4 regions of the Bradyrhizobium sp. AZCC 1577 genome follow, and region 1 is predicted to be linked to each of the others. Evidence: predicted binding sites of a transcription regulator. Region 1 holds the regulator's gene; each other region holds the start of a gene.
What was found. The regulator LexA, encoded in region 1, represses DNA repair genes until DNA is damaged. The targets are predictions, from matches to a motif close to TGTTCNNNNTGTGTTCNG.
Positions count from the first base shown of each region.

Region 2: the regulator LexA is predicted to act here: its motif matches at 2,072-2,089, upstream of V1278_RS01260 (helicase-related protein).
Region 3: the regulator LexA is predicted to act here: its motif matches at 3,802-3,819, upstream of recA (recombinase RecA).
Region 4: the regulator LexA is predicted to act here: its motif matches at 3,176-3,193, upstream of V1278_RS33000 (ribonuclease T2).

Region 1 is NZ_JAZHRQ010000001.1:4,457,592-4,463,161, reverse strand. It holds gene V1278_RS21100 (S41 family peptidase) at 1-948, opposite strand, end outside; gene V1278_RS21095 (hypothetical protein) at 1,146-1,451, opposite strand; gene V1278_RS21090 (HAD-IA family hydrolase) at 1,595-2,221, shown strand; gene V1278_RS21085 (molybdopterin molybdotransferase MoeA) at 2,235-3,446, shown strand; gene lexA (transcriptional repressor LexA) at 3,655-4,356, shown strand; gene V1278_RS21075 (hypothetical protein) at 4,585-5,007, shown strand; gene V1278_RS21070 (hypothetical protein) at 5,053-5,322, shown strand; gene V1278_RS21065 (ComEC/Rec2 family competence protein) at 5,330-5,570, opposite strand, start outside.
Region 2 is NZ_JAZHRQ010000001.1:271,448-277,017, forward strand. It holds gene V1278_RS01260 (helicase-related protein) at 1-1,820, opposite strand, end outside; gene V1278_RS01265 (DUF3108 domain-containing protein) at 2,417-3,322, opposite strand; gene rpmB (50S ribosomal protein L28) at 3,661-3,969, shown strand; gene V1278_RS01275 (hypothetical protein) at 4,194-5,570, shown strand, end outside.
Region 3 is NZ_JAZHRQ010000001.1:3,607,361-3,612,930, reverse strand. It holds gene gcvP (aminomethyl-transferring glycine dehydrogenase) at 1-2,368, shown strand, start outside; gene recA (recombinase RecA) at 2,607-3,698, opposite strand; gene V1278_RS16750 (hypothetical protein) at 5,137-5,316, shown strand.
Region 4 is NZ_JAZHRQ010000001.1:6,974,677-6,980,246, reverse strand. It holds gene V1278_RS33030 (23S rRNA (adenine(2030)-N(6))-methyltransferase RlmJ) at 1-48, opposite strand, end outside; gene V1278_RS33025 (hypothetical protein) at 158-346, shown strand; gene V1278_RS33020 (hypothetical protein) at 339-641, shown strand; gene V1278_RS33015 (ArsR/SmtB family transcription factor) at 650-991, shown strand; gene V1278_RS33010 (SRPBCC family protein) at 995-1,501, shown strand; gene V1278_RS33005 (dihydrofolate reductase family protein) at 1,501-2,121, shown strand; gene V1278_RS33000 (ribonuclease T2) at 2,452-3,132, opposite strand; gene V1278_RS32995 (hypothetical protein) at 3,257-3,718, opposite strand; gene V1278_RS32990 (hypothetical protein) at 3,883-4,188, shown strand; gene V1278_RS32985 (DUF3617 domain-containing protein) at 4,291-4,827, shown strand; gene V1278_RS32980 (ATP-binding protein) at 5,001-5,570, opposite strand, start outside.

The sequences.
Region 1 (5,570 bases):
CTTGTGGTCGCGCAAGGCTCCCGCCACGATCTCGGACGCCGAAGCCGAGCCGCCGTTGATCAGCACGACCAGCGGCTTGCCCTTGGTGATGTCGCCGCCGCGCGCGGTGAAGCGCTGGGTTTCCTCCGAAGTGCGGCCGCGCGTCGAGACCACCTCGCCCCGGTTCATGAAGGTGCTCGACACCGACACCGCCTGGTCGAGCAAGCCGCCGGGATTGTTGCGGAGGTCGACGATATAGCCCGCGAGTTTTTCCGACGGAATTTCCTTCGAGATGCTGGCGATCGCCTTCTTCAAGCCGTCGGTGGTCTGCTCGTTGAAACGGGTGATCCTGATGTAACCGATGTCGCCGCCGTCGGTCTTGAAACGGACCGGCCGCACCCGGATGATCTCGCGCACGATGGCAACGTCGATCGGCGCGGCGGCCCCCTTGCGCACGACCTTGAGGCGGATCTTGCTGTTGGCGGGGCCCTTCATCCGGCCCACCGCCTGTTCGAGGGTCATGCCCTGGATGACCTCGTCGTCGATTTGGGTGATCACGTCGCCTGACAGCATGCCGGCCTTGGCCGCGGGCGTATCGTCGATTGGCGTGACCACCTTGACGAGGCCGTCTTCCATCGTCACCTCGATGCCGAGCCCACCGAATTCGCCATGGGTGGTCTCCTGCATGTCGCTCCAGCCCTTCTCATTCATGTAGCGCGAATGAGGATCGAGCGCGGAGATCATGCCGTTGATGGCGCCTTCCATCAGCTTGGAATCGTCCGGCTTCTCGACGTAGCTGGTCTTGATGCGCTCGAACACGTTGCCGAACAGATTGAGCTGGGCGTAGGCGTCGGAACGGGCCGCGGCCTTTGCCGCCGCCACCAAATGCGCGCCTTGAGGTCCGATCACGAGAGCGGTCAGACACGCGCCCGTCACCGTGCCGAGAAGAAAGGCAAAATTCCTGCGCATCGTGGGGCGTCCCTCTATCTCTACGGACGCCCACCATCCCTGTGAATCGGCGCCCCTGTCCCGGCCCCGCCAACTCACAATGGCTTTTTGGTCGGATCAAGGCACGCCGACCGGGGGCAATACTGTCGCTTTCAGATTTTGAATGAAATCATCACGTTAGATGGAGAGTTCGTCATGCCCGGGCTTGCCGGCGTCTGCTACTTTGCGGCGCCTTCGGCGGATTTGGCCTTTGACTTCGCTGCCGGCGCCTTGGCCGCCGCTTTCGGCGGTGCGCTGTCGCCGCGCATCGTCCCCCAAGGGTCCGAATTCTTCTGCTGCTCGGGGATGTTGCCGAGCGACCTCCGGTAGGCCCGCTCGGCCTCCTTTTCCGCCGCTTTTTCCGAGGGCGTCTTGTCCTTCTCGGTCTCGCCGTATGCGGGAGGACGGGCTTGTTGGCCCCAGGCGGGGCCGGCCAATAATGCGATCACGGCGACGGCGCCCAGGATTCTGCCAACGGTTTGCATGCGACTACTCCCTGAAAATTGGCCCCAAGAAACTGGCCCAAAGCCTTAGCACAGCCTGCGTACGGGCTTAAGCGCCGGATTGGGCTGCGACGCAAATCGCCGTGGCCGTTGCCGAGGCCGGTCCGGTTTTGTAAACGACTGCCATGAATTCGCCGCCAGCGCCCCATTCCGTCGATGCCTTGCTGTTCGACCTCGGCCGTGTCGTGCTCGACATCAGTTTCGATCAGGTAATGACGTGCTGGGCAGGGCATGCCGGCTGCGCGCCTGCCGACCTCGCCGGACGCTTTGTGATGGACGACAGTTTCAAGCACCACGAGACCGGTCGGATCGACGATGCGGCGTTCTTTGCGAGCCTGCGCCGGTCGCTCGGCATCGGCATCACCGACGCGCAGTTCCTGGAAGGCTGGAACGCGATCTTCACCGGCGAAATGCCCGGAATCTCGCCGCTCCTGGCGCGTGCCGCAGAACGCCTGCCGCTCTATGCTTTTTCCAACACCAATCCGGCCCATGTCACGCATTTTTCGCAGGCCTATGCGGATGTGCTCGGCCATTTCCGTCAGATATACCTGTCCTCCAGCATCGGTTTGCGCAAACCCGACGCCGAAGCCTATGATCATGTGGTAAAAGCGATCGGCGTGCCGGCGTCGCGGATCCTGTTCTTCGACGACTCGGCTGCCAATATCGAAGGTGCGCGGGCGCGCGGCCTTTCTGCCATCCACGTGACATCGACGGATGACGTGGCGAGGGCACTGACCGCACTTGGAATTTGAGGGAGGTCTGCCCGTGGCGTTGATGCCGGTTGCCGATGCATTGTCTGCCATCCTCGCGGGCGCCGATCCCCTGCCCGAAGAAATGGTGGCGCTCGATGAGGCGTATCACCGCATTCTCGCACGCGACGTCGCCGCGCGGCGGACGCAACCGCCGCAAGCGATGTCGGCGATGGACGGCTATGCGGTGCGCGCAGCTGACGCCGCCGATGTCAGCGCGCGGCTAAAGGTGATCGGCGAGGTCGCCGCCGGCCGCCCGTTCGAGCGGAAGGTCGGCCCGGGGGAAGCGGTGCGGATCTTTACCGGCGGCGTGATTCCCGATGGCGCCGACGCTGTCATCATCCAGGAAGACACTGGCGTCGAGGGCGATCATATCACCATCACGGAAGCTGCCGTTCCGGGGCGGCATATCCGCGCCGCGGGCGTTGATTTCCGCGAAGGCGACGTCCTCCTCAAACGCGGGCGCCGCCTCACCGACCGCGACCTCTCGCTCGCCGCCGGCATGAACTACCCGGAGCTTGCGGTGCACCGCCGCCCGAAAGTTGCGATGCTGGCGACCGGCGACGAGCTGGTGATGCCGGGCGCAAGCCCCAGCCCCGGCCAGATCGTCTATTCCAACGGCTACGGCTTGCGGGCACTGGCGCGGGCCGAAGGGGCAGAAATCATCGACCTCGGGATCGCCGCCGACACCGTCGCCGCGACCACGGACGGCATCCGCCGTGCCCGCAAGGCCGACGCGGACATCCTGATCACCCTGGGCGGCGCGTCGGTCGGCGACCACGACCTCGTCAAGCGGTCGCTGGAAGCCGAGGGCGTCGCCATCGCATTCTGGCGGATCGCGATGCGGCCGGGCAAGCCGATGATGCACGGCAGGCTGGGCGCGATGCGGGTGATCGGCCTGCCAGGCAATCCCGTCTCCTCGTATGTCTGCGGCTTCCTGTTCCTGGTGCCGCTGATTCGCGCCTTATCGGGCCGCGATACCATCCATCACCGGCGCGAAAGCGCGCTGCTCGGCCGCGACCTCGCCGCCAATGATCAGCGCGAAGACTATCTTCGCGCCCGCCTCGAAGCGCGCGACGACGGCACGCTGGTTGCCGTGCCGGTGAACCATCAGGACTCGTCGCTATCGGGGAATCTCGCTGCGGCACGTGCACTTGTGATACGTCCGCCGTTCGCGCCGGCTGCCGCAAAGGGATCGCGTTGCGAGCTGCTCCGGCTGCCGGAATGACGCCTGAACGGTGTTCCCCCAGCACCTTGGGCCGGAACCGCAATGCGTTCACCTGAAATTAAGTGGTTGCGGAACACATATCGAACATATAGTGTCCGTTCATGATTTGTTTCGACTGCTAGTGTCTTAGATCGGGAGTTTGGGGACTCCACGATCCGGGCCCTGAAGATTCGGAACGAGACGACGCCAACCCGGGGGATTGCTCGCGATGCTTACGCGCAAACAGTATGAACTTCTGCGTTTCATCAATGAACGGCTGAAAGAGGCCGGCGTGCCGCCCTCCTTCGACGAGATGAAGGACGCGCTCGATCTGCGTTCGAAATCCGGAATCCACCGCCTCATCACCGCACTGGAGGAGCGTGGCTTCATCCGTCGCCTGCCCAACCGCGCCCGCGCCATCGAAGTCATCAAGCTGCCCGAGCTCGCAGCCGCCGCCAACAGCCGCCGCGGCTTCACGCCGAGCGTGATCGAGGGTACGCTCGGCAAACGCACAGTGAGCGCGCCGGCCGCCGAGGACGACGGCAATCGCCCGGTGGCCGTGCCTGTCATGGGCCGGATTGCCGCCGGTACGCCGATCGAGGCGCTGCAGACCCGCAGCCACACCATCAGCGTACCGCCGGACATGCTCGGCTCCGGCGAACATTACGCGCTCGAAGTGCGCGGCGATTCCATGGTGGACGCGGGCATTCTCGACGGCGACATGGCGCTGATCCAACGCAACGAGACCGCCGACACCGGCGACATCGTCGTGGCGCTGATCGACGAGGAGGAAGCCACGCTGAAGCGCTTCCGCCGCCGCGGCGCCTCGATCGCGCTCGAGCCCGCCAACACCGCCTATGAAGTCCGCATCCTGCCGCCGAACCGGGTCCGGATTCAGGGCAAGCTGATCGGGCTCTACCGCAAATACTGACCCGTTATGCCGTCCGGGCCGTGACGGAAAAGAGCCTCGGCCCGCGGCCGGGGTTTTTTGTTGCGCGTTTGGAACCAACGCCCGTTAGCGCGTTTGTGAATGTGGCGCAGTGCGCCAGTCGCAGAATTGCCCAGAAACGAGAAAAGGCTCTGCGCCATGTCCACTCTGATAGAGGCCTGTGCCTCCTTCTAGACACGGGTCAGCTATCTCAAACGAGGGAGCCATCCGATGTGTGACTATAGCCTGCATGCTGTGGCTACGCGGCCTGCCGAGGTCGGCGAGACGCTGATCACCACGACATTCCGCGGTACATCGACCCGCGGCTTTGCGTCGGAACGCGAGCCTGCAGTGGCGGTCTGCATGCTTCCCGGCACCGAACTGGCGTTCGCTGAGGACGTCAAATACGACAACCGGTGGATCTGGACTCGAACCACCGACTGGCGGGTCGGCAAGTTCAATCAAATCGACCCCCATATCTCCGACCGTCACCATGACGCGATCGAATTTCCCGACGGAAGCCATGTGCTGGTGACGCAGCTTTGCGAAGGCCAGCGCGCGACCGTGCTGCAATTGCCGGTGGTCCAGACCGGTGGCGAACGCGCGCCGAAGGTGACGGAAGCGCGTCCGGCCGAATCGATCGTGACCGGATAAACGCCCACGCGCATATGATCCGCCGGCCCAGGCCGGCGGATCAGGGTGGTACATTTTTCAGAGCTCGGCACCGCAGGGGGGCAGTCGGTGGTCAACAAGGTAACGTGGCAAAAAGCCGGGCGCGTCACTGAGCCCGGGCGGTACATGTTCAGGTACGGCTGGCTCACCATCACGGCCGAGGATCTCGCAATCTGGCAGCAATTTCCCGACGCATCGTTCACGCTGGTCGCTCTGCCGTCGGCGCCCGACGCGCCCGAGGAATTCCATCTCGGCGCGTTCGAAATTCCAGCCAAACCCACAGTCGACGAGCACTGACGCCCGTCTACTCCTCCGCCTGAAGGTCTGCCTCGGCCGGCGTGGCATCGACGCTGCGCGGTGGCACGACGCGCGGCGCCAGCACGGTGGTGTCGGCCTCACTCTCGTCGGCTATGGCCGGCGACCAAGGCCGGTCGATCCCCCTCGGCTTGACCGCCTCGACGGCAAATCCCTCGCGGCCACGCCGCAACGCCATCGCGCCCTGGCGCCGGAGCCGTTCGGCGCCGATGACGGAAGCACCGCATGCC
Region 2 (5,570 bases), 4.2 Mb from region 1:
TGCACGGCCTCGCGCGGCGCGCCGGAGAGCCGCTCATCGGAAATGATGCGGATACGCGGATGCAGCGCATCGTCAGCCGCGACGAGTTTTGCGACCGCATCGCCGGTCCAGCGGATGGTGCCGTCGGAAGTCAGCACGAACTGGTCGTCGGGCGCGGCTGAGAGCTTTTCCGCGCGCGCGTTGATCTCGCTCGCCAGCACCTGCTGGGCGGCCGCCTGCAACGCTTTCGCGTCCGAGCCGGCTTCCGCCGCATCGGGTGCAAAGGTGAATCCATCGAGCCGGCCGATCGCGTGGCCTTCCACAATCACTTCGCCGGTCTTGCCAATTTCCGTATTCAAAACTGAGTTCTCCCGCAGGCGGCGCATCAATACACTGGTCCGCCGGTCAACGAAACGCTCCGTAAGGCGTTCATGCAGCGCATCGGATAATTTATTTTCCACCTCACGGGTGATCCCCTGCCAGTGGTCGGGGTCGGACAGCCAGTCCGGCCGGTTGGCGACGAAGGTCCAGGTGCGGATCTGCGCGATCCGGCCCGACAGCGTGTCGATATCGCCGGTAACGCGGTCGGCCTGGTCGACCTGGGCGGCAAACCATGCGTCGGGTATCCGACCTTTCTTCATCAGGAATGCATAAAGCGTGGTCACGAGCTCGGCGTGGGCAGCGGGCGCGATCTTGCGGTAATCCGGGATCTGGCAGGCGTCCCACAGCCGTTCCACGGCCGCCGCACCGTGGGCCATGTCCCTCACCTCGCCATCGCGCGCCGCATGATCGAGCACGCGCAGATCTTCTGTAATCGGCGCGCGGGTCAGCGCGTCATGCCCGGGCGGCAGCGCCAGCGACACCTGCAGCGCGCCGAGCGAGGAGAAATCCAGCCTCGAATTCCGCCACTGCAGCATTTTGACGCTGTCGAAGGTGTGGTTCTGCAGCGCGTTCACCAGTTCCGGCTCGAACGGTGCACAGCGCCCCGTGGTGCCGAAGGTGCCGTTTCGCGTCGCGCGGCCGGCGCGGCCGGCGATCTGCGCGAACTCGGCCGGATTGAGCCTGCGGAACTGATAGCCGTCATACTTGCGATCGGAGGCGAACGCGACGTGGTCGACGTCGAGATTCAGGCCCATGCCGACGGCGTCGGTGGCGACGAGATAATCGACGTCACCGTTCTGGAACATCGCGACTTGCGCGTTTCGTGTACGTGGCGAGAGCGAGCCGAGCACGACGGCCGCGCCGCCATGCTGGCGGCGGACCAATTCGGCGATCGCGTAGACTTCATCGGCCGAGAACGCGACGATCGCGGTGCGGCGCGGCTGGCGCGTGATCTTGCGGTCGCCGGCGAATTCGAGCTGCGACAGCCTCGGACGCGTGACGATGGAAGCGCCCGGCAGCAGCCGCTCGATGATCGGCCGCATGGTGGCGGCCCCTAACAGCAGCGTCTCGTCGCGGCCGCGACGGTGCAGGATGCGGTCAGTGAAGACATGCCCGCGCTCGAGATCGGCCGCGATCTGGATTTCGTCGACGGCGAGAAACGAGACGTCGAGATCCCTGGGCATCGCCTCGACGGTGGAAACCCAGTAGCGCGGGTTCTTCGGCTTGATCTTCTCTTCACCCGTGACGAGCGCAACCGCCTCAGTCCCGGCGCGATCGGCGATCTTGTTGTAGACCTCGCGCGCCAGAAGCCGCAGCGGCAGCCCGATCACGCCGGACGAGTGCCCCAGCATCCGCTCGATGGCCAGATGCGTCTTGCCGGTATTGGTCGGCCCAAGCACGGCGGTAACGCCCGCGCCGGGCGCGCGATCGGATGCGAACGTGGAAGGAGAGAAAGCCATTCTGTGCAGGTGTTTTCTTATTTAGGTGCGAGCGCCCAACCCGTCATTGCGAGCCACCCGGTCGGCGCAAAGCGCCGCCGGATGACAGGCTCCGCGAAGCAATCCATAGCGCCACACGTGTGGAGGTATGGATTGCTTCGTCGCTTCGCTCCTCGCAATGACGGAAAAACGCGGAGTTTCTCTTTCGTTTGCAACCAACTGCGCCGATTCTGTTTCACTTTGCGACGGTGATGCGGTCGCGGCTTAAGCTCTGGAACGAGTCTGGAACGAATCGCGTCCGAATCGCTGACTCCTCCCGAGACCCGATACGTTCACCGCAACATCTCGCGTTGAAGCGCACCCGGTGGCACTAGATCAAGTTTACGACGGCTCCACAAGCGACGGTTTCGGGACTAATTTCTTAAAAAGATCAGGGCGACGGAGTCGAATCAGAAGCGGGGAAGAGTCAAGGCGGATTCAGCTCTCCCGTCGTCCTGCGAACGCAGAGACCCATAACCACAAGCGCTCATGTTCGCGCCGGCTGCAACTCCGAGTCCCTCAATTAACACGGCCGCGGCGTATGGGTCCCTGCGTTTCGCAGGGACGACGGTAAAGCCTCAATTCGTCTTCGCCACCCGTGGCGGCATGGCTGATGTCACGAACGACGTCGCTTCCAGCATCGCCAGGCCAAACGGCGTCGGGATCGTCATTCGGAACGGAACCAACACGCGCGTCCCCGCAATCGGCACGAAGGTGATCTCGATCCGCCGTTCGTTCGCGAGATATTTGATCACGGGGCGATCGGGGATGTAGCCCGCGACGGGGTTGAAATAGATCGCGCAGACCAGCGCCGGCCCGTGATAGCCCTTTTCGGCTTTGACCGTTTCCATGCGCTTGTAATCGAGCTTGAGATCGTAGCGCATGCGTCCGTCGAAAATCCCGGCTCCGGTGCGGCAGGAATCCGGCGCCAGCACTTCGCCATTGCCGGGCACGCGCAGCAGTGAGCCCGTCATGGGATCGAGCACGCTTTTGCGGTGCGCGTCGGTGACGGGAATCCGGCCGGGATCGACCGGCGGCGCCGGGTCGATCGAAAATTCCTTCACGCCGCCATTGGCCAGCGAAATCCGGATAGTCTCGGATTTCTTCTGCGTGGTGGTGGTCGCGGTATAGGCGTTCGCGACCAGCGCGCCGTTCACGATGCGGCCCTGGCTGGCGCCGGAGCCGGTGCCGCCGGAAAACGCCTTCAACAGCCCGGCGGTGCCGCCCTGCGCGGAGGCCGAAAACACATCGTCGCCGATTTCGATGATCCAGCTTCCCTTGCCGACGGGGATACCCGCCAGCGTCGCCTCATAATGGGCATCGAGCCGCCCCTGCGCGGAGGCCTGTTGCGGCGCGAGTAAGCCCCACGCGGCGGCACACAGGCCGACGACGAGGCCGAGCCTGGCGGAAAGAGATTGGCGCGAAACGGCGCATCTGGCAGTCACGAATGAATAATCCCGGGATCGGCGCGAGCTGATGTTCATTTAGGCAAAAATATCCGGCAAACAACGCGGGTTATCGCGAAAACCACGCCTCTACCCGACCTCTCCCTGGCCTCCCACCGCTTGCGGGGGCTTGGGGCCGGTTCTTTTCGAAAGCCATGGTGTCGGCGCGGATTACGCCCTTTATATGATCCCTTAAGTGGCTGGAACCCCTGGTAAACCAGCCGTTACAGCTGACTTTACCAACCCAAGAACCTTGACCCCGTGGCCGTCTCCCCCTATACGTCCGCGGTTCCTGGAAATGGACGCGATTTTGGACCCCCGCGGGCGCCTGCGAGAAGCGGCTCGGCTATGGCGGGGACGGAAGAGGATTTTTCGAAATGTCCCGGCGCTGCGAACTGACGGCCAAGGGCCCCCAGGTGGGCCACAAGGTGAGCCACTCCAACATCAAGACCAAGCGGCGCTTCCTGCCGAACCTGGCCAACGTCACCTTCATCTCGGACGCGCTCGGCCGCAACGTGCGCCTGCGCGTCTCGACCAATGCGCTCAAGAGCGTCGACCACAATGGCGGCCTCGATGCCTATCTCCTGAAGGCCAAGGCCGACGTCCTCTCCCCCCGCGCCCTCGAACTGAAGCGCGCGATCGAGAAGAAGGTCGGCAAGCCCGCGTTCGTGAAGAAGGCGAGCTGAGCGAAGCTTAAATCGGCGGATCGAAGTTTGGAGCGGCCGGGTCGGATGACCCGGCCGTTTTTGTTTGGGAGGGCGCCCTACTGCCTCCCCGCCATGGCCGGGCTCGATCCGGCCATCCACATCTCCTGTCCTGAGAGGTAGGGGCTCTCGCATGGCTTGCGTAGAAGCAAGAGGCTCCTAAAAATCAGGGTTGATCGGGATGACTCGTTGGATCGAGGACACCAATGCGAGAACGCCAATTCTTTGAGCGCCTAAGCGCTGCCAACGTGATCCCTGCTGGAGGTTCACCGACTGAGTGGCTGGTCAACGCGGAACGAGACGGCGTGCACCTACTAACACAAGAGGAGCATGACCACGTGATCCTCTACGCAAGCTTTCAGAGCTTGCTGATTATTTCGGTCTTCGGAATGGCGCGAAACTTGGTCACTCCGGACAAAGACAAGTTGTACAATAGCAGCTTTTACGTTGACGAAGCTTGGTGCATTCAGAAAGCTTGGGGTGGAGGTCGCGGGCATAGGATGTACCTCGAGGCTCCTCTCGATTTTCCTCGCGGGCATCCGCTCCATCGAGCAGAGCCGATAGTGTTTCGACGACACTTTGAAGGAATGTCCAATTACGATCCGCCCATAGAGATAAGTCAGAAGCTGGTACATTCGCTCGGGCTGCATTTCGTCGCTGAACGCAACGCATATTGCCGTCTCGATTCGGATGGAGATTTCGAAGAGGTCATTCGCATATTTCACGACGCCGGCTCCGGCGACTTTGACCGCAGACGAACGCTCATTTTAATCAAGGCTCAGCAACTTGCGGAATTCATGGCGGTAGGCGGCTTCGGACTTTATCGGAAGTTCGATGTCACTAGATTCGTCCCCGGATCGTTCACGCATTGGGAAAGCGCCGAACGGCACTTTGATGCACCAGACCTCTTCTACAATGCGGGACTGTCAGGTGGAAACGCGAGCTACATTCATGGCGGGCAAATTCTTCGGCCGCGCGTTACCGTTAAGGAACTTATCCAAAATTGGAAACGTGAAGAAGACCCGGATGCTCGCCAGTACGAGACTTTTAAAATTCATGACTGGAAAAACAAAAAGCTAGTCGAGTGGTCCTGCGCACCGTCCGCACTAAGCAACTACTTCACGAAATCCGACAAACCGTTTGAGATATCGCCTGCGTTCTTTAGCCCGGACGTCTTGACAAAATATAAAGCCGACCCGGACAAATACGATCTAAGAGACCGCTCCATCACCTGCCGTAATTCCTGGCACCTGAAGACCTTTGATGTCAACGAGGCTGGGCAAGTCCACACCTACATCGGCTACCTGCAAAACCTCCCCTTTAAGGAGCAGCAATACTGGAAGCTTCACAATGAGTGGCCCAAAGCTGGCATCTCGAAGCGCGCCATTGATACTGACTTCAAGGGCGAGTACTCGTCGGAGAGCGACCCTCTTCAATCGTTGCGCAATGCTGTATCAGAACTGGACCGTGCCCCTCCTTCTTGGTGGCGACCGCGCGGATCTCAGGTGCGTGACAGAGTACATTATCCGATAACAACATCATCCAAAGAATGGGCCGACGAATTGTTGGCCTTAGACCAAATG
Region 3 (5,570 bases), 850 kb from region 1:
CGTCGATGCGGAAGTGCATCCGCAGACGCTCGCGGTGCTGCGTACCCGTGCCGAGCCGCTGGGCTGGAATCTGATCGTCGGCGATCCGCTAGCCGATCTCGAAGGCGCCAATGTGTTCGGTGGCCTGCTGCAATATCCGGGAACGACGGGCGCGGTGCGCGACCTCCGGCCGGCGATCTCGGCGTTGCGTGCGAAGGGCGCGCTCGCCGTCGTCGCGGCCGATCTTCTGGCGCTGACGCTGATCGCCTCGCCCGGCGAGCTTGGCGCTGACATCGCGATTGGATCGGCGCAGCGGTTCGGCGTGCCGATGGGCTATGGCGGCCCGCACGCGGCCTACATGGCGGTTCGCGACGCGCTAAAACGTTCGCTGCCCGGCCGCATCGTCGGGCTGTCGGTGGATTCGCGGGGGCAGCCCGCCTATCGACTGGCGCTGCAGACCCGCGAGCAGCACATCCGCCGCGAAAAGGCCACCTCCAACATCTGCACCGCGCAGGTGCTGCTGGCGGTGATCGCTTCGATGTACGCGGTCTATCACGGTCCCGAAGGGCTGACGCATATCGCGCGCACCGTGCACCGCCGCGCGGCGGCGCTGGCAGCGGGGCTGACAAAACTCGGCTATGCGCCGGCGTCACCGGCGTTCTTCGATACGATCACCGTCGCCGCGGGCGCGAAGCAGAGTGAAATCGTTGCGCGCGCGCTCGCCGAGAAGATCAATCTGCGCATCGGTGACGGCACGCTCGGCATCGCCGTGGACGAAACGACCACGCCTGCGACTGTGGAAGCGGTGTGGCGCGCCTTCGGCGGCAAGCTGTCCTACGCGGATGTCGAGTTGGGCGCGCGCGAAACGCTGCCCGCCGAATTGAAGCGCGACAGCGCCTTCCTTGTCCATCCCGTGTTCCACACCCACCGCTCCGAGACGGAGCTGCTGCGCTACATGCGCAAGCTCTCAGATCGCGACCTCGCGCTCGACCGCGCCATGATCCCGCTCGGCTCCTGCACCATGAAGCTGAACGCGACCACGGAAATGATCCCGCTGACCTGGCCCGAGTTCGGCTCGCTCCATCCGTTCGCCCCGCGCGAACAGGCGGCCGGCTATCACGCGCTGTTTGCGCGGCTGGAAAAATGGCTGTGCGACATCACCGGCTATGACGCGATCTCGCTGCAGCCAAATTCCGGCGCGCAGGGCGAATATGCCGGGCTGCTCGCGATCCGCGCCTATCATGCCGCGCGCGGCGAGCCGCACCGCAAGGTCTGCCTGATCCCCTCTTCCGCGCACGGCACCAATCCGGCGTCTGCCCACATGGCCGGCATGGAAGTGGTGGTGACGGCCTGCGACGCGCGCGGCGATGTCGATGTCGAGGACCTCCGCGCCAAGGCGGAGAAGCATTCCAAGAATCTTGCCGCCGTGATGATCACCTATCCCTCGACGCATGGCGTGTTCGAGGAGCACATCACCGAGATCTGCGACATCGTGCACAGCCATGGCGGCCAGGTCTATCTCGACGGCGCCAACATGAACGCGCAGGTCGGTCTCTCCCGCCCCGGCGATTACGGCGCCGACGTCTCGCATCTCAATCTGCACAAGACCTTCTGCATTCCCCATGGCGGCGGCGGGCCGGGCATGGGCCCGATCGGCGTCAAGGCTCATCTTGCGCCCTATCTGCCAAGTCATCCTTCAAATTGCCACCCCGCAACCGATGGCGCGGCGCCGCATCCCATCGGCCCCGTGTCGGCGGCGCCGTTCGGCTCGGCATCGATCCTGACCATCTCCTACATCTATATCCTGATGATGGGAGGCGAAGGCCTGACGCGCGCCACCGAAATGGCGATCCTCAACGCCAACTACATCGCCAGCCGGCTCGACCCGCATTTCCCGGTGCTCTACAAGAACGCCAAGGGACGCGTCGCGCATGAATGCATCGTCGATCCCCGCCCGCTGAAGACGACGAGCGGCGTCACCGTCGATGACATAGCAAAGCGCCTGATCGACTACGGCTTCCACGCGCCGACCATGAGTTTTCCGGTGCCGGGCACGCTGATGATCGAGCCGACCGAATCGGAATCGAAGGCGGAGCTGGACCGGTTCTGCGACGCGATGATTGCGATCCGAAGCGAGATCACGGAGATCGAGATCGGCCGCTGGAAGGTCGAAGCCTCGCCCTTGCGTCACGCCCCGCACACCGTGCACGACATTGTCGATGATGCATGGAACCGCCCCTACAGCCGCGCCACGGGTTGTTTCCCCGATGGCATCTCGCGCACCGACAAATATTGGAGCCCGGTCGGTCGCGTCGACAACGTCTATGGCGACCGCAATCTGGTGTGCTCATGCCCGCCGGTTGAGGATTACGCGCAAGCCGCGGAGTGAGGCTCATGTCCCGGACGCGGTGCAGCGCGCTAGCGCTGCTCCGCAGAGCCGGGACCCACACACGCGCAAAACGGATAGACCCGGATCAGCAGCGCACTGCGCCGCTCGAGAAGCGTCGCGCTGCGCAGCATCCGGGGAACGCAAAAAACAAAACGGGCACTGAGGACGTCGGCAACTCAACGTCCGCAGCACCCGTCCGTCACGTTTCAGGCCTCAACCCCTGAAGCGTTTCTGAAGCTTATTCGTCGTCCGCCGGCTCCTCGCCGTCGGCGTCGCGCTCGGCGGGACCGGCCAAGATCTGCTCGGCGATCAGGCCGGAGTTCTGGCGGATCGCCGTCTCGATCTTGGCGACCATGTCGGGATTGGCCTTGAGGAAGGCTTTTGCGTTCTCGCGCCCCTGGCCGAGCCGCTGGCTGTCATAGGAGAACCAGGCGCCGGACTTTTCGACGATGCCGGCCTTGACGCCAAGGTCGAGGATCTCGCCCATCTTGGAGACGCCCTCGCCATACATGATGTCGAATTCGACCTGCTTGAACGGCGGCGCCAGCTTGTTCTTCACCACCTTGACGCGGGTGGTGTTGCCGACGACTTCGTCGCGCTCCTTGATGGCGCCGATGCGGCGGATGTCGAGACGGACGGAGGCGTAAAATTTCAGCGCGTTGCCGCCGGTGGTGGTTTCCGGCGAGCCGTACATCACGCCGATCTTCATGCGGATCTGGTTGATGAAGATCACCATGGTGTTGGACTTGTTGATCGAGGCGGTGAGCTTGCGCAGCGCCTGGCTCATCAGCCGCGCCTGCAACCCCGGCAGCGCATCGCCCATCTCGCCCTCGAGTTCGGCCTTCGGCACCAGGGCCGCCACCGAATCGACCACCAGCACGTCGATCGCGCCGGAGCGCACCAGCGTGTCGCAGATTTCCAGCGCCTGCTCGCCGGTGTCGGGCTGCGAGATCAGGAGCTCGTCGATGTTGACGCCGAGCTTGCGCGCATAGACCGGATCGAGCGCGTGTTCGGCGTCAATGAAGGCGCAGATGCCGCCCTTCTTCTGTCCTTCCGCCACCGTGTGCAGCGCCAGCGTGGTCTTGCCGGACGATTCCGGCCCGTAGATTTCGACCACCCGCCCCTTCGGCAACCCGCCGACGCCAAGCGCAATGTCGAGGCCGAGCGAGCCCGAGGACACCGTCTCGACGTCCATCGAACGGTCGTTCTTGCCCAGCTTCATCACCGAGCCCTTGCCGAACTGGCGCTCGATCTGGGAGAGCGCGGCAGACAGGGCCTTGGTCTTATCCATGGAGGATCCTTCAACGATACGCAGGGCAGTGGCGGACATAATACGTGCTCCTTATGGCGGGGATTCGCGAGCGGGACAAACGGCGGTGAGCAGCTTTTGGGATTCGATTTCGTCTAGGAACCCTTGTACCATCTTTGTTCTATGTTCGCAATATGTTCTTTTCACCGCGCCACGCAGGTACTGGCCTATTTCCGGCCAGTACTCAGGCCCTTGATCACGAAAACAGAAAGACCCCGATCAGCAAACCTGCTGCAAATGCCCAGAGGCCTAATGTGCAAGCCGAGACAAGGCGGACGAGATTACGAAGGTCCTGCGGGACCTCATGGGATTGGTCCGTCATTGCAGCCGTCCCCCCTGAGCAGCAATTGGCTGGGGTCGTCCTTTTTTATGGACGGGCGGCATCCCGGCCGCCTAGGCACGCATTAAACCCCAACTCCGGTGCCGTCTGTCTGGCTTCCGACATTGGTGGTTTTCGGTGGCCTGATTTGAATTGGCGAGTGGCCTAATTCGGCCAGTACCGCCGCAGGATCCTGTCCGTATTTGACCCTCACGCCTAAGTTGATTTTGGGAGTGTCCTCGTTTGCCGTAACATCTCCAGCGCGAGCGGCTCATGAGCGCACTCACCACACTTGCCATCTACCTCGGACCCTTCGTCGCGCTTGGGATCGTCACAAGGCTTCTAATGAAGCGAAGGGCGGTTGACCTCACTGACGTTCGATCGCAGGCCGGGCCGAACCGGAGACCACGCAAGGTGTTCCTTCTCGGAGGATGGCGGACTGAAGATTGAGGCCACCTCTGTTCTGCAGGCCCAAGTCCCTCGGCCTCGCGCAAATTGAAAGGGCCGCCTTTCGGCGGCCCCCAGCCGGTACAAATTGGTTCGGGATGAAAAGCAGCCCCGGCGACATCAAGCATAGAATTTTCCACACGCACTTTTGGAGTCCGTAACACCACGGTGTTTCCGATTCCGAAACTCAGGAATATCCGACCCAGCTCCCGGTGCGCCCTGACGAAGATAGCCGCTCCCCGCGCCTCGCCTTTCGCTGCCCGGACGGTCCCCCCAACTACGCAAACATACGGAGGTGACCCGGCGCCCAGCCTCTGCCTATCTCTCGCCAATGACGGGCCGACACATTCTTTTCACATGCCCACGGATGAGCACGAAGGTGCAGCATTGGCTTCCGGCGACCGCGCCGGAGGACGAGCCCAATTCGTATGTGTCCGTCGTTTGCCTCGCCTGCACCCGGCTTCACTTCATCCATAAGGAAACCGGGAAGCTTTTGGGCGAGGACACCGCGCCCACTGCCTCGTGAGGTTGCCGCCTTCGGCGCCCAGTCCAACCCAGTCCGAACACACGATCCGGGTGAGCCCATCCGACTTAAGTATAGTTTTGCACTTTTCCCCGGAACGGATTTCGCCGCAGTGCGTAATTGCAGCGGGTGCGGCAGGTAGTGACGGGTAGTAACGGGGAACCAGTATTGTGCCGGGCAAGAAATACCTCACGGAACAAGCGGCAACCTTTCTCAAATTTGCAATGGCCACCACGGATCCGGAGATCGCCGCGGGCTTTCTCGATAAGGCCGCCGACCTTCGGGCCAGAAGTGAAGAGGCGCCGGACGCCAGCCCCCGGGCGCCTGATGTAGAGCAGCCGGAAGGCTAGCTCTCGCGATGAGGCCGCCGAACCGGCGGCCTCATCGTTATCCGACCTTGCAAATCGGGACGCGGTGACGTCGCCTACAATTTTAGGCGTGCTTGCGGCTCCATCTGAACCGTCCTTCAAGGCGCTGTACGCTATGCCAGCGGCATGCAGATACGAACGACCGCCCCTGTGACCGTCCTTGACCACGACCCCATCCTGCCGACGCTTCAACACCATGGCGCTCATCTCCTCACGTGGCTGTTGAACCTCAGCCG
Region 4 (5,570 bases), 2.5 Mb from region 1:
GATGACATCGGCAAAGCCGCCGGCATGAAAGGCGTGTCGGTAGTTCATGGCAATCGGCCGACCAATTGGAGAAGACGTATTGTCTTCTACTCGTCGGGGCCGGGCTTGTCCTGCTTCGCGAAACGCTTCGGAGGACCAGGGCTCCGGCGTGCCTCCGATGAGCGAACGATGTGTTCACCTGATCGGCGCTGACGATGTCAGGTCCGCCGGCCACGCAATGCAATCCGCCGCTGATCGAATGCAGATCGCGGCGGCGAACATGGAGCGCGCCTTCGAGAGCCACCAGCGCTTTCTCGAAGACTGGCTGAGCCGGTTCGAGCAAATCATGGAGCGGAAGAATGGCTAAGACGTTGACCAAACTGCAATTCAGCAATCCGCTGATGGCCACCCGCACCGAGGAGTCGTTCCACCTCAGCACGCTGCTCGACCTCGTCGGGAGGGACGGGTTCTTCGCCGGCAACGACCTGCTGGCGGTGTCGTCGTTCTATCCCGGCCTCGAGCTAGCCATCACCGGCGTGCACTGGCTCACCGGGCTGCCGCTGGTCGGAGCGCAGATCCTGGTGGTTCTGCTGGCGCGATCGTCATCTGACAAGACCCGCCTGATTTCTTCCGACTTGACGCATGCCGATATCGGCATATGATGGCGCCCATGGCACGAGCAGCGACGACGTCGGACATCTTCAACGCTATCGCCGAGCCGCAGCGCCGGGAAATCCTGGTACTGCTGCGGATGGGTGAGCGGCCAGTGACCGAGTTGGCCCAGGAGCTGGGGATGACCCAGCCGGGGGCGTCCAAACACCTGCGGGTGCTCCGGGAGGTCGGGCTGGTCCGGGACCGCAAGGCAGGCAAGCAGCGCCTGTACGGCATTGACGCCCGCAAGCTGCGACCGGTCCATGAGTGGACTGGCGGGTTCGAGCGGTTCTGGAATGAGAGCTTTGACCGACTGGACGCGTACGTGCAGGACCTCAAGCAGGCAAGGCAGAAGGAGTGATCGATGGCCGCGACAGGACGCGACGCGCGAGCGCAGTCAGCGACGGCCGACCGCGAGATCGTGATCTCCCGCGTCATCGATGGCCCGCGGGAGCTGGTGTTCGAGGCATTTACCGAAGTCCGGCATCTGTCGCGATGGTGGGGACCGGAGGGATTCACCACCACCACGCGGGCGTTCGAGTTCCGCGTCGGCGGGGAGTGGGACTTCGTGATGCACGGACCGGACGGGACGGACTACCAGGAGTGGATCTCCTGGACCGAGATCGCCCCGCCGGAGCGGATCGCGATGCTGCATGGTGAGTCCCGCGGCGACCCGAACGCCTTTGAGTCGGTCCTCACGTTCGGGCCCGACGGCGCGGCGACCCGGATCGAGATGCGCACGGTGTTCCCCACCAAGGAGCTGCGCGACGAGGCGGTCGAGAAGTACCACGCGATCGAGGGCGGCCAGCAGACCCTGAGCAAACTGGCTGCCTACGTCACCGAGATCGTTCGAAAAGGAGTTGAGGACTGATGGCCGGGAGGGTGTTCTTTAGCGTGTCGATGTCGCTGGACGGGTTCATCGCGCCCGAGTCCCTCGAGGATTTGATGGGGCAGCAGTGGATGGAACTGCAGCAGTGGATGTTCCCGCAGCGGTTCATCCGGGAGAACCTGAAGCTCGGCGAGGGCGGCGAGGAGGGGCGCGACAACGACATTGTGCGGGAGACGTTCGAGCGCACCGGCGCGAGCGTGATGGGCAAGCGCATGTTCGACGCCGGCGAGCAGGCTTGGCCGGAGGAGGCGCCGTTCCACACGCCGGTCTTCGTCGTGACGCACGAGAAGCGTGACCCCTGGGAGCGGCTGGGTGGGACCACCTTTCACTTCGTCAATGACGGCATCGAGTCCGCGCTCGATCAGGCTCGCGAGGCCGCCGGCGACCGAGACGTCCGTATCGCGGGCGGCGGCGCAACGATTCTGGAGTACGTGAACGCTGGCCTGATCGACGAGTTCTCGATCGCGCTCTCACCCGTGCTGTTCGGCTCCGGAATCCGCCTGTTCGAGGGCGTGGACGCGGGCCGCGTGGCCCTGGAGCCGGTCCGCGCGGAGCCGACGCGGCGGGTGACCCACCTAACCTACGCAGTCCGGGAGCGGTAACTGTCTCGACCTCAGCGCTCCCCCGCCGAGGTCAGCAGCGCGGTGAGGTCCTCGAAGCTCTGAGCGTCAGGAAGGGCGAGCGTTCGGGCTGCGATCTCGGCCTGAAAACCCGGCGAAGCCTTGGCGAAGACGGGATGGCGAAGACGGGTCCTGCTTCGCGAAACGCCTCAGGATCAGGGCCAAAATGTCGGCGACGTTTTGCTGCAGATAGGTCCCGGCCATCCACGTGTCTTGCAGATGACGATAAGCCGTGGATGACCGGGAACGCAGACAACTCTAGGCAGTCTGCGCAAAGCGGCCGCCATGCCTGGCATGGCGGTAAGCGGGTCTTCAGCCGCCCCGTACCGGCGGCATCACCACCTCGTCACGCCGGCAGGCGCGGCGGTCGATTTCGTCGCAGGCGCGGAATTCCATCTCCTTGCTCAGGCAGACCCGCACCTCGCTCAGGCGCCGGCTCGAGCAGGTCACCGAAATCGCCGAACTGCTCAAGCCCGGGTTGATCTTGATAAAGGCCTCCTCGACAGCGCCGGGGGCGATGGTCTTCTGCTCCGGCAATTGCAGGAATTCCTCGGGAATCTTTACCGCCGCGCGCGCCTTCCGGATGCTCTCGAAATAGGCTCGCGCGCCAAGGCCCGAACAGGTGCCGTGCTTGTCCCACTCGTTGAAGATCAGGCCGGGCGCCGGCATCAGGTCCAGCATCGAGGTCATGATGTTGCGATCGAGCCGCGGCGAGGGCCGCTGGCAATATTCGGGAAAGCCGCGCTCATATTGCGGCCACAGGCCGTGAACCACGAAGGAATAGGGGCGGCTGCACTGGGCCTGTGATCGCCCGCTATTGCCGCGCTCAGCCGCCGCCTCGCAGAAGGAGGGCGACCAGGAAAGAGCCAGGACATAAAAATCGAATTCGCCTGGCGCGTTCTGCCGGCGGTCTTGTGCGGACGCTGTCCCGGCCAGGACGACAACAAGAGCCAGCGAAATCAGAAGCCGCGAAATAATGATGGACCCGTGCATCGAACGCCCCCTCTACTCGACTACCGGGAGCCTAGCAGGGAGTCGGAACATTTCAAGAACAAAATTGGATCAATCCCACAATCGGCCCGAGTCAGCCGGGATCGCTTGCCGGATTTCAGGGCGATCAGGGCCGCGCGGCCCTGCAGCCGGGGCTGTAGGCCCAGTTGCGGTCAAGCCCGGTCACGCACCATTCGACGCCCTGGCCGAAGCCGGCAAAGCCGCCATCCTCGATGATCGAGTAGTGCACGGTCCGCATCTTGCCGTCGCTCAGCATCACGTCGCCGCTGCAGTAGCGGCGCGGAATGTTGTCGGACTGCCATGGCCGAAAGGCGGTTTCATGGATCCGGCTGTAACCGGTAATCGTCAGCGCCGAATTCCAGAACTTGCTCTCTTTCTCCTGGAACTGGTACGCGATCGTCGATAGCGCCCGCTCGCATTCGGCGACGCGGCCGTCATAGCGTGGGCCGAACAACCCGAAATTGAGCTCCATGGGGTTGGCGGCCTGCGCGGCCTGGCTGGAGACCAACAAAGCGAGCGCCGCTGCCGTCAGGCCGAGTGCTCTCAAGGATGTGAACAAATTGCGCATGGGAATCCGCCAGTAAGCCAACGCATGGACGGTGCCGCGAAGCCCTGACAAGGTCAAGTGCAGCGCGGCAACACCTGACAGCCAAGTCCGCCTCGTGCCGCAAGCATTCTTTTCACGGCCATCGGCGCACACTATGGTGCGGTTCGAGCGAAATGGAGTCTGCGATGCGAAGAATTGTGGCCGCGAGCCTGATTGCCATGGGCGGGATGCTGGCGGCGGCGCCGGCGCAGGCGCATTGGTGGGATATCGACACAGTACCGCCGTTCAAGGGCAACGACACCGGCGGCATCATCGCCTATCCGCTCGCGATGCAGGCTGACGCCCGCCAGCTCGCCGTCGATCACTGCGCCCGCTACGGCAAGGTGGTGAAATTCCTCGGCGTGCAGCCCAATTACGGCGGCTACGTTTCCTTTGCCTGCCGCTGGGTGCCCTATGGCGCCGCTGAGCGGCCGCTGCGCACGCTTTACTGAGCGCTGCCGCTACCTGTTTTCCGGCTGGACATGTTTTCGCCACGCGGAGCGTGTGTTCACTTCGCGATGACGATCTCTGGAAGAATTCAGCGGGGGCCACCCATGAGACGACTGCTTCTTGTATCTTGTTCGGCCGTTGGTGTGCTTGCTCTGTTGCCGGAAAGCGGCGCTATCGCCGTGGAGTTGCCGGTGCGCAAGGCCGGCCTGTGGGAGATGAAAGTGGTGAGCACGGGCTCGCCGTCATCCGAGATGACGATGCACCAATGCACCGACGAGACCACCGACAAGGGCATGAGCACCGCAATGTCGCCATTGGCCAAGGAGATCTGCTCCAAGCAGGATATCCAGAAGACCGCAACCGGCTACGTCACGGATTCCGTCTGCGGCGTCGCCGGGATCACGGTCAAATCCCGTGCCGAGATCACCGGCGACTTCAATTCCGCCTACACCGTAAAATCGACCTCGCAGAGTGAGGGCGGCATGGCCGGCGCCGCGCGCGACAACAGCTCGACGATCGAGGCCAAATGGCTCGGCGCCTGCAAGGCAGATCAGAAGCCAGGCGACATCATCATGCCCGGCGGCATGAAGATGAACATCAAGGACATGGAAAAGCTGAAGGCGCTGATTCCGAAGAAGTAGGGGAAGTAACGAGGTCGCAGAATCTATCGCGGCGAATTGTCGTCCCTGCGAACGCAAGGGACCGATACGCCGTGCCGTAAACTTTGAGAGCCGCCGTTCAACGGCTTTTTGTTCAACAACGAAGCCCTGTGGTTATGGGTCTCTGCGTTTGCAGGGACGACGCAGTTCGGTACCTACACCGGCACCCTTACCGCCGCGCGCAGGCCGCCCATCGGGCTGTCGCCGAGCGTGATGTCGCCGCCGTGCGAGCGGGCGATGTCGCGGGCAATGGCGAGGCCGAGGCCCGTGCCGCCCTCGTCCTGGTTGCGGGCGTCGTCGAGCCGCAGGAACGGCTTGAACACTTCCTCGCGCATGTTGACCGGAATGCCCGGCCCGTCGTCGTCGACCGTCACCGTCAGATAGCGGTGATCGCGGTGGCCCGTGATGGCGACCGTGTTGGCGTGGCGCGCCGCATTGGAAACCAGGTTGGCGATGCAGCGCTTGAACGAGGCTGGCTTCACCGTCACCACCGGCAGGCCGTGGAACGTCACGGTTGCGGTATGGCCGTGGCGTTCGGCGTCGCTGCGCAACTCCTCCAGCGCCATCGCCATATCGGTCGGCTGCGCGATCTCGCCGCTGTCGCCGCGCGCGAAGGCGAGATAGGCCTCGAGCATGCCGGACATTTCGTCGACGTCCTTGCGCATGCCGTCGACTTCGGGACTGTCGCCGATCAGCGCCAGCTCGAGCTTGAAGCGGGTCAGGAT